DNA from 2 places in the Microbacterium sp. GQ128 genome. Region 2 is predicted to be linked to the other one. Evidence: predicted binding sites of a transcription regulator. Region 2 holds the regulator's gene; the other holds the start of a gene.
The links. Region 2 encodes HrcA, which represses chaperone genes, less so after heat shock. Its sites were predicted from a motif close to TTNGCACTCGNNNNNNNCGAGTGCNAA; they were not measured.

Region 1: a site for HrcA is predicted at 1,632-1,658, ahead of groES (co-chaperone GroES). Genes of this name have one in related genera too.

The regions. Positions count from the first base shown of each region.
Region 1 covers NZ_JCAXDY010000003.1:522,274-526,645, reverse strand. The annotation lists gene rarD (EamA family transporter RarD) at 138-1,070, opposite strand; gene groES (co-chaperone GroES) at 1,250-1,546, opposite strand; gene AC6CHX_RS12660 (class I SAM-dependent methyltransferase) at 1,703-2,908, shown strand; gene AC6CHX_RS12655 (hypothetical protein) at 2,931-4,121, opposite strand; gene AC6CHX_RS12650 (hypothetical protein) at 4,105-4,372, opposite strand, start outside.
Region 2 covers NZ_JCAXDY010000001.1:267,733-272,104, forward strand. The annotation lists gene hemW (radical SAM family heme chaperone HemW) at 1-788, shown strand, start outside; gene AC6CHX_RS01280 (carboxylesterase/lipase family protein) at 808-2,226, opposite strand; gene hrcA (heat-inducible transcriptional repressor HrcA) at 2,330-3,361, shown strand; gene dnaJ (molecular chaperone DnaJ) at 3,399-4,372, shown strand, end outside.

The sequences.
Region 1 (4,372 bases), on a different contig from region 2:
CCTTGCGTAACTGAACGTGGATTGTGACCACGGGCGGGTGCTCTAACACTAGGGCGTGGGGCCCGCGCACAGGGGGTGCAAGTATCTCGGTGCGTTAACGATCCGACACCGGGTTTCCGGGCCGGAGAACCGCGGGTTCACACCAGTTCGGGCTGCGCGATCCTGCGCCCTCGGCGGGCGGCGATCAGCAGGTCGACGACGAAGACGCCGATCGCGATCCAGACGATGATGAACCCGGCCCAGCGCTCGGGCGGCATGGGCTCGTGCAGGACCGCGACACCGATCACGAACTGCATCACCGGGGTGATGAACTGGATCATCCCGATCACCGTGAGGTTGATCCTCCGGGTGCCCGCCGCGAACAGCAGCAGAGGGACCGCCGTCGCGACGCCGGCGAATGCCAGCAGCACCGCGTGGGCCCATCCGTTCCCGCCCATCGTGAGGCCTGCGGGGGTCGAGGCGACCACGATGAGCTGCACGACGGCGATCGGGATCAGCCAGAACGACTCCAGGGTCAGACCGCTGACGGCGTCCACCGCCGAACCGATCTTCTTCTTGATGAGCCCGTACACCCCGAACGACGCGGTCAGCGAGAGCGCGATCCACGGGAAGGCGCGGTAGGCCACGACGATCACGACCACCGCGATCGCGGCGATGGCGATCGCGGCCCACTGCAGCTTCCGGATGCGCTCCTTCAACACGAAGACACCCAGCAGCACGGTCGTGATGGGGTTGATGAAGTAGCCCAGGCTCGTCTCGACCACGTTGTCGCTGAGGGTTCCGATGAGGAACACCTGCCAGTTGACGTAGATCAGCAGACCGGCGAGCGCCGTCCACCCCAGCAGCTTCGGCTGCCTCAGGATCACACCGAACGGTGCCCAGCCGCGCGTGACCGTGAGCAGCAGGAGGCAGAAGACGAACGACAGGAGCACCCGCCATGCGACGACCTCCCACGGACCGGTCGGGACGAGGAGGAGGAAGTAGAGCGGGAGCACGCCCCAGAGGAGGTAGGCGGATCCGGCGTACGCGACTCCGGCGGTCTGAGTGGCGCGGGTCGTCTCGGGGGTCACCGCACAACCCTATTCCCGCGGTGGAGGCGCGGAGTGCGCCGGTCGGCCGCCCCGCGGAGATCGGCAGGAATCGGATGCCCGATGGCGGGATGCAGAAGGGGCTCGGATGCACACGCATCCGAGCCCCTTCCGGGACCTGGCCCGCCCTCTTCGAGAGGGACGGAGCCGGGTTCAGCAGATCAGCGGACGACGACCGCCAGGACGTCGCGAGCGGACAGGACGAGGTACTCGTCTGCGCCGAACTTCACCTCGGTGCCACCGTACTTGCTGTACAGGACACGGTCGCCGACGGCGACGTCGATCGGAACGCGGTTGCCGTTGTCGTCGATGCGGCCGGGGCCGACAGCCACGACCTCGCCCTCCTGGGGCTTCTCCTTGGCGGTGTCGGGGATGACCAGGCCACTCGCGGTGGTCTGCTCGGCCTCGACCTGCTGGATGACGATGCGGTCTTCGAGCGGCTTGATGGAAACCGACACGGTCTACCTCTTCTTTCTTGACACTGACACGAAAGACTTGTTCGCACTCTCAACCCGAGAGTGCTAATCCAGTCTATGCGCTGGGCTGGCACTCATGCAATGCGAGTGCCAACGCACGCCGCGATTCACGGGCACGGGCGGGAATAGGCTGAGGGCGTGGAGATGTCCGAGCTGCGTGCCCTGCTGACCCCCGCCGGTCTCGAACTGCTCGACGCGGTCGGGGCCGTCGAGTCGACGGCCGACGTCGCGCGCGCCGTGTCGCGGCTGCGCGCCGCCGGGCACTCCCCCGAGCTGGTCTCGGCGGTCGTCGGTCAGGCGCACCTGCGATCCAAGGCGTCGGCGAAGTTCGGCCCCTTCGCCGCGCGGATGCTCTTCACCAGAGCCGGGCTCGAGCAGGCGACACGGCTCGGGGTGGCCGCACGACATGCACAGCGGATCCGCAGCGCGGGTTTCACGGCCGTGGCCGACCTCGGGTGCGGGATCGGCGGCGACGCGCTCGCGTTCGCCGGAGCCGGGCTCGATGTGCTCGCCGTCGATGCCGACGAGGTCACCGCCGCCATCGCGGCCTACAACCTCGCGCCCTTCGGAGAGGGTGCGGTGGTGCGGCACAGCACGGCGGAGGACGCCTTCGACGACTCGGAGGCCGGGCGCGCGACCTGGATGGACCCCGCGCGGCGCACCTCCGGGCACAGCGAGACCCGTCGCGTGTCCGCCGACGACTACTCCCCCTCGCTGGACTGGGCGTTCGACGTCGCCGCGCGCGTGCCGACGGGCATCAAGCTCGGCCCCGCGCACGACCGCGACGCGCTTCCCGCCGACGCCGAGGCGCAGTGGGTGAGCGCCGACGGCAGCGTCGTCGAGCTGGTCGTATGGAGCGGCGCCCTCGCCCGCGACGGCGTGCGGCGCTCGGCACTCGTGATCCGGGGCGACCGGTCGCACGAGATGACCGCACCGGCCGACGTCGCCGACGAACCGGTGCGCGAGCTCGGCGCGTTCCTGCACGAGCCCGACGGCGCCGTGATCCGTGCCCGCCTGATCGGCGATGTCGCCCGGAGCCTCGATGCCGGGATGCTCGACGAGCACATCGCCTACCTCACGTCGGATGCCGCCCTGACGAGCCCGTTCGTGCAGTCGTTCCGCGTGCGCGAGACCCTGCCCGCCAACCCCAAGGCCATCAGCGCCGCTCTCAAGGCGCACGGCATCGGTCGCATCGAGATCAAGAAGCGCGGCGTCGACATCGACCCTGCGACGTTCCGGAAGAAGCTCGTGCTGCGCGGCGATCAGGAAGCGACGCTGATCCTCGCGCGCATCGGCGATCAGCGGCGGGCGATCCTCGCCGATCGGGTTCCTGCCGCGAGCTGACCGCCACCGCGCTCGGACGCGGTCAGCCGTCGTCGCCCGTGTCCGGGATCTCGATCTGCTCACCCGGCGACACCTGAATCATGTGGGGGTCGTCCACGGCCTCGAGCTCCTCAGCCTCGAGTTCCTCGGCCCCGACCGAGACCGTCAGATACGGCGTGTGCTGGCTCGTGAACCGCAGGTCGAGCGCAGTGACCGCCTCTGTGCCGCCCGTCGCCTGGTCGACCGATACGAGCTCCATGCCGAGCCCCTCCGCGACCGCGGTGTCGACGCCCTTGCACACCACGGGACCGGCGGCATCCACGATCAGGCATCGCTCCGTCACTCCCGCATCCGAGAGCCGATCCGCCAGCCACACCGGCGCGCTGCGGAACGTCCCGACGAGCGAGAGACCGAGTTCGAAGCCATCCGTGAACAGCGACTCGGCGCGGTCGCGCACCTCTTCGGGGAACTGGGCCGTGAGCGAATCCACCCCGCCCCACCGTTGGATGGCGACCAGCGGCTCCCCCGCCGTCGACATCAGCATCGTGGCGTAGACGGTGTCGGAGGTTGCCACCTCGCCCGAAGCTTCGGAGGGCAGCGACAGAGCCGCCGACAGTCCGCGCTCCGTCTCCTCCACGGCGAGACAGTTCGTCTGCGACAACTCATCGACATCGAGGATCAGGCAGGCCACGGATCCGCCATCCTGCGTCGCGTACCAGACCAGTGCGCCGGCGTTCTGCGCGACCGCACGGAGGGAACCGGGGTCGAACGCGTCGGTCGCCAGCTCTCCGCGGCGCTGCTGCTGCTCCGGCGTCAGCGGGATACTCGCGTCTCGCGGCGCGAAGAGCGCCCCGCCGATGCCGACCCCGATGGCGAGGACAGCGGCGGTCGCGGCGATCAGCGCCACGATGGCCCGCCGGCGCGTGACGCCACGGGCCGGCGTCTCCTGCGTCTCCTGCGTCTCCTGCGCATCCCGCGTGTGCGACCGCGTCTCCTGCGCATCCTGCGTCTGCGACTGCGACTGCGTCTCCTCCGCCTCCTCCGCCTTCGCCTCCGGCGCGCCGTGGGGCTGGATCGGGTCGGGAGCGTCCGCGACATCCGCGGTCGGCTGCGCGGTGCCCCCGTCCTCGAGCGCGCGCAGGCGCTCGGATTCCACCTCCGTCAGCTGCCCGCCTCGCCCATAGGCCTTCCGCTGCAGCGCCCGGAGCTCCGCGGTGTCAGTCTCCCCCGGCACCGGAGGTGCCTCCCTCCCGGGTGATCACCAGATACCCGGGCCCCTGATTCGACCTCATCTCGAAGTTCGTCACGCCACCCGTCTCGGCGTCGACGACGTTGAGCACGAGACTCGAGGCCTGCTCCTGCATGGTCTGCGGGTCAGCGCAGGTGACCGGAGCCTCATCGGTCGATCCGTCGTAGATGAGGCACTGATTCTGCGACTCGATCTGCACCGCCGTCCAGATGGGCACGTCGCCGTCGTAGCCGACC
Region 2 (4,372 bases):
CCGGTGTCACGCGGATGTCGGTCGGCATGCAGTCGGCCGTGCCTCACGTGCTCGCCTCCCTCGACCGCACACATCGGCCTGAGAACGTGACCACCGCGGTCGCTGCGGCGAAGGATGCCGGTCTCGCCGTCAGCGTCGATCTGATCTACGGGGCGCCGGGGGAGACGCTCGCGGACTGGGAGGCCTCGCTCGACGCGGCGCTCGCGCTCGAGTCCGACCACATCTCCGCGTACGCGCTGATCATCGAGGACGGGACGAAGCTCGCCCGCCAGATCCGCCGCGGAGAGGTTCCGACCCCCGATGACGATCTGCAGGCCGACATGTACGAGCTCGCCGATGCGCGTCTCGCGGCGGGTGGCTTCGACTGGTACGAGGTCAGCAACTGGGCGCGTACGCCCGAGCAGCGCTCGCGACACAATCTCGCGTACTGGCGGGGGAGCGACTGGTGGGGGTTCGGCCCCGGTGCGCACAGCCACGTCGCCGGGCTGCGCTGGTGGAACGTGAAGCACCCCGCGGCGTACACACAGCGGCTCGCGGCGTCCGAGTCGCCCGCAGCAGGAACGGAGCGGCCGGATGCCGAGTCGCGGACGCTGGAGCGCATCCTGCTGCTGAGCCGCATCCGTGAGGGGATCGCGGTCGACGAGGTGCCCGCCGCGAACCGGAGTCGCGTCGCCGGGCTGATCGCCGATGGGCTCGTGGACCCGTCCGCCGCCATCCGGGGCCGTGTCCAGCTCACGCTGCGCGGTCGACTTCTCGCGGATGCCGTGGTGCGGGAGCTCACCGACTGATCCCCTGATCGGGGGCGGTTCAGCCCGGGAGCAGATCCATCCCCGTCGTTCGGCGCTGTGGCAGCGTCGCACTCGTGGCATCGAAGATCCGCGTCCGTCGGCCGGAGCCGTACACCGGCCAGCCCGGGTCGCCGTTCGTGACGAATCCGATCCAGGCCGCGTTCATCTCGTCCGCGAGCGCCTGTGGCGCGCCCGGGCCCGCCAACCGCACCGTCTCGTCGTCCGTGAGGCGATCGAACACGAACCCGAGCTCCAGTGCGTGCGCGGCGCGCAGATCGCGAACCGGGCTCGGCCACGCGAACTCGTACACGTGGGTGAGACCCGGCCGTGCGGCTGCCAGGCGGCTCAACGGCGCCCGCAGCAGCATGTCCGTGACGAGCTGCCCGAACACCTCGCCCGTGCTCGCTCCGGGGAAGGCCGAGCGGTACTCCCGCACCGCACGTCGCGGGATGCGGGAGAGGATCCGCGCGGCCTGCAGCTTCAGCTCGCCGATCCCGGCCAAGGCTTCGGGTGGGAACCACAGGCGGTACTCGTCGGTGTTGCTGCCGATCAGGATCGGTGTGTCGATCTCGCCGAGCACCTCCTGCGGAGAGCGGGGCAGGCTCTCCGGGTCGATGGCGAACTGGAAGCCGGGAGCTCCACCCAGCGGAGAGGATCCGGCGGACTGCGCCTTCCTGGCAGCGAGCAGCTGTTCGGGCGAGACCTCGGCGAACGCGGCGCGGTCGGCGCGGACCCCGAGTCTCTTCGCGAGCTGCGCGGTCACCCGGCCCGCCTTCTTCACCGGTTGCGCAGCGAGCGGCCCGGATTCGATGATGGCGCGATGGATCAGCGCGCGGGAATCCTCTCGCGCGAGAAGCCCGGCGACGATCGCCCCGCCGGCGGATTCTCCCATCGCGGTGATCTGCGCCGGATCGCCGCCGAAGGCGGAGATCTCGCGATGCACCCACGCCAACCCCGCGGCGGCGTCGCGCAGGCCCAGGTTCCTCGGCGCATCCTCGAGCACCGAGAATCCCTCCGATCCCAGACGGTAGTTGATCGAGACGAAGACGATCCCCGCCTTCGCGAACACCGTGCCGTCGTAGAGGGGCAGAGCGGCGGTGCCGCGCTCCAGCGCGCCGCCGTGGATCCACAGAAGCACCGGTGCCGCCGAAGCCCCGATCGGCGCCCAGACGTTGGCCGTGAGGATGTCGTCGCCGTCGATGCGCACCGAGCCGAGGAGCTCGCCGATCGCGCCGGCGTAGGGGAGCTGCGGAGCAGTGGGGCCGAACTGCGTCGCTTCACGGATGCCCTCCCACGCGCGTGCCGGCTGCGGCGCCCGGAACCTGTTCTCGCCGAACGGCGGTGCGGCAAAGGGGAGGCCGAGGAAACGGGCGACCCCCTCCTCTTCGGAACCGCGCACGGCGCCGGTCGACAGCGTGGTCTGAGGCGAGGAGGTCATGAGCGTCATCCTAGGGTCGGGTGTCCGCGGTACGGAGAATCCGGAGCTGCACGGGGTAGGATTGGCACTCTGAACGTCCGAGTGCCAGCGGAAGGGAAGGGCGATGGTCACAGAGCGAGGACTCCAGGTTCTCCGCGCGATCGTGCAGGACTACGTCGAGACCCACGAGCCCGTCGGCAGCCGCTCCATCGTCGACCGGCACTCCTTCGGCGTCTCAGCGGCGACGATCCGCAACGACATGGCGCTGCTCGAGGACGAGGAGCTCATCACGGCTCCGCACACCTCGTCCGGTCGGGTGCCGACCGACAAGGGCTACCGCGTCTTCGTGAATCACCTGGCGCAGTTGCGGCCGCTCTCGTCGGCCCAGCGCTCGGCGATCGAATCGTTCCTCGGTGAGCCCGCCGACCTCGACGATCTGATGGTGCGCACCGTGCGGGTGCTGACGCAGCTCACCGGTCAGGTCGCGCTCGCGCAGTACCCGTCGTTCGCGCGGGCTCATGTCACGCACGTCGAGCTGGTCGCACTGGCGCCCAACCGACTCCTCATCGTGCTGGTGACGGACGCCGGCGGTGTGTCGCAACGCGTGGCGCTGCTGCCGGAGGCCATCGACGAGGCCGAGATGGCGGTGCTGCGTGCACGCATGGCCGCCTTGATCACCGGCCACGGCATCGGCGAGGCCTCCGACCGGCTCCAGACCCTGCTGGCCGCGGAAGACGCTCCGAAAGACCTCGTGCTGCGCGCGATCGCGAGCGTCGTCATGGATGAGCTCGGCGGGTTCCGACAGGAGCGTCTGGTGATGGCAGGAGCGGCCACGCTGGCCCGCCGTGAGCAGGACTTCCGCGGCAGCATCCATCCGCTCCTCGAGGCCATCGAGGAGCAGGTGACGCTGCTGCGGCTGATGAGCGAGATGGTGACCGACGAGCACGGGCTCGCCGCCAGCATCGGCACCGAGAATGCGCCGTTCGGTCTGGGCGAGGCATCTATCGTCGCAAGCAACTACGCCGCACCCAGCGGCACCGCGCGCGTCGGCGTGATGGGGCCGACGCGGATGGACTACCCGAGCAACCTCGCTGCGGCGCGGGCCGTCGCCCGCTACCTGTCGCGGATGCTCGACGAAGACGAGGCCGGCCGCTGACGCGGTCGCGCCGGAAGACACACGCAGAAAGGCGATTGTGGCGGACCACTATGAGGTTCTCGGGGTGTCCCGAGACGCTTCCACCGACGAGATCAAGAAGGCGTATCGACGCCTCGCGCGACAGCTGCACCCGGACGTGAATCCCGGTGAGGATGCGGCGGAGAAGTTCAAGCTCGTCACGCACGCGTACGACGTGCTGAGCGACGACGAGTCACGGCGCCGCTATGACATGGGCGGGGGAGACGGCGCTGCCGGCAACTTCGGCGGATTCGGCGGTTTCGGCGACATCTTCGAGACGTTCTTCGGCGCGTCCCAGGGCGGCGGTCGCGGGGCGCGACCCCGCTCGCGCAGGGAGCGCGGCCAGGACGCGCTCGTCCGTGTCACGCTCGACCTCGGCGACGTCGTGTTCGGTGCGCACCGCGACATCGACGTCGACACCGCGGTGCTGTGCGAGACGTGCAACGGCTCCTGCTGCCAGGAGGGGACCTCCCCGGTCACCTGCGACATCTGCGGCGGCTCCGGTCATGTGCAGCGCCAGGTGCGCAGCCTGCTCGGCAACGTCGTCACCTCCCAGCCCTGCGGCACCTGCGAGGGCTACGGCACCACCATCCCGTTCCCGTGCGGCACCTGCGGCGGCCAGGGTCGCGTGCGTTCGCGTCGCACGGTCTCGCTCGACATCCCAGCCGGCGTCGAGACCGGTCTGCGCCTCCAACTGCCCGGCTCGGGAGAGGTCGGCAAGGCGGGCGGCCCCAACGGCGACCTCTACGTCGAGGTCACGGTCAACGCCCACCCCGCCTTCAGCCGGGAGGGCGACGACCTGCTGGCCACGCTCGAGGTGTCGATGACCGACGCGATCCTCGGCACCGAGACCACGATCCAGGGACTCGACGGCGAGGTCGATCTCGAGATCCGTTCCGGCGTGCAGTCCGGGGACGTCCTGACCATCAAGGGGAGGGGCATCACCCCGCTCCGCGGCACCCAGCGCGGAGACCTCCGCGTGGGCGTGCAGGT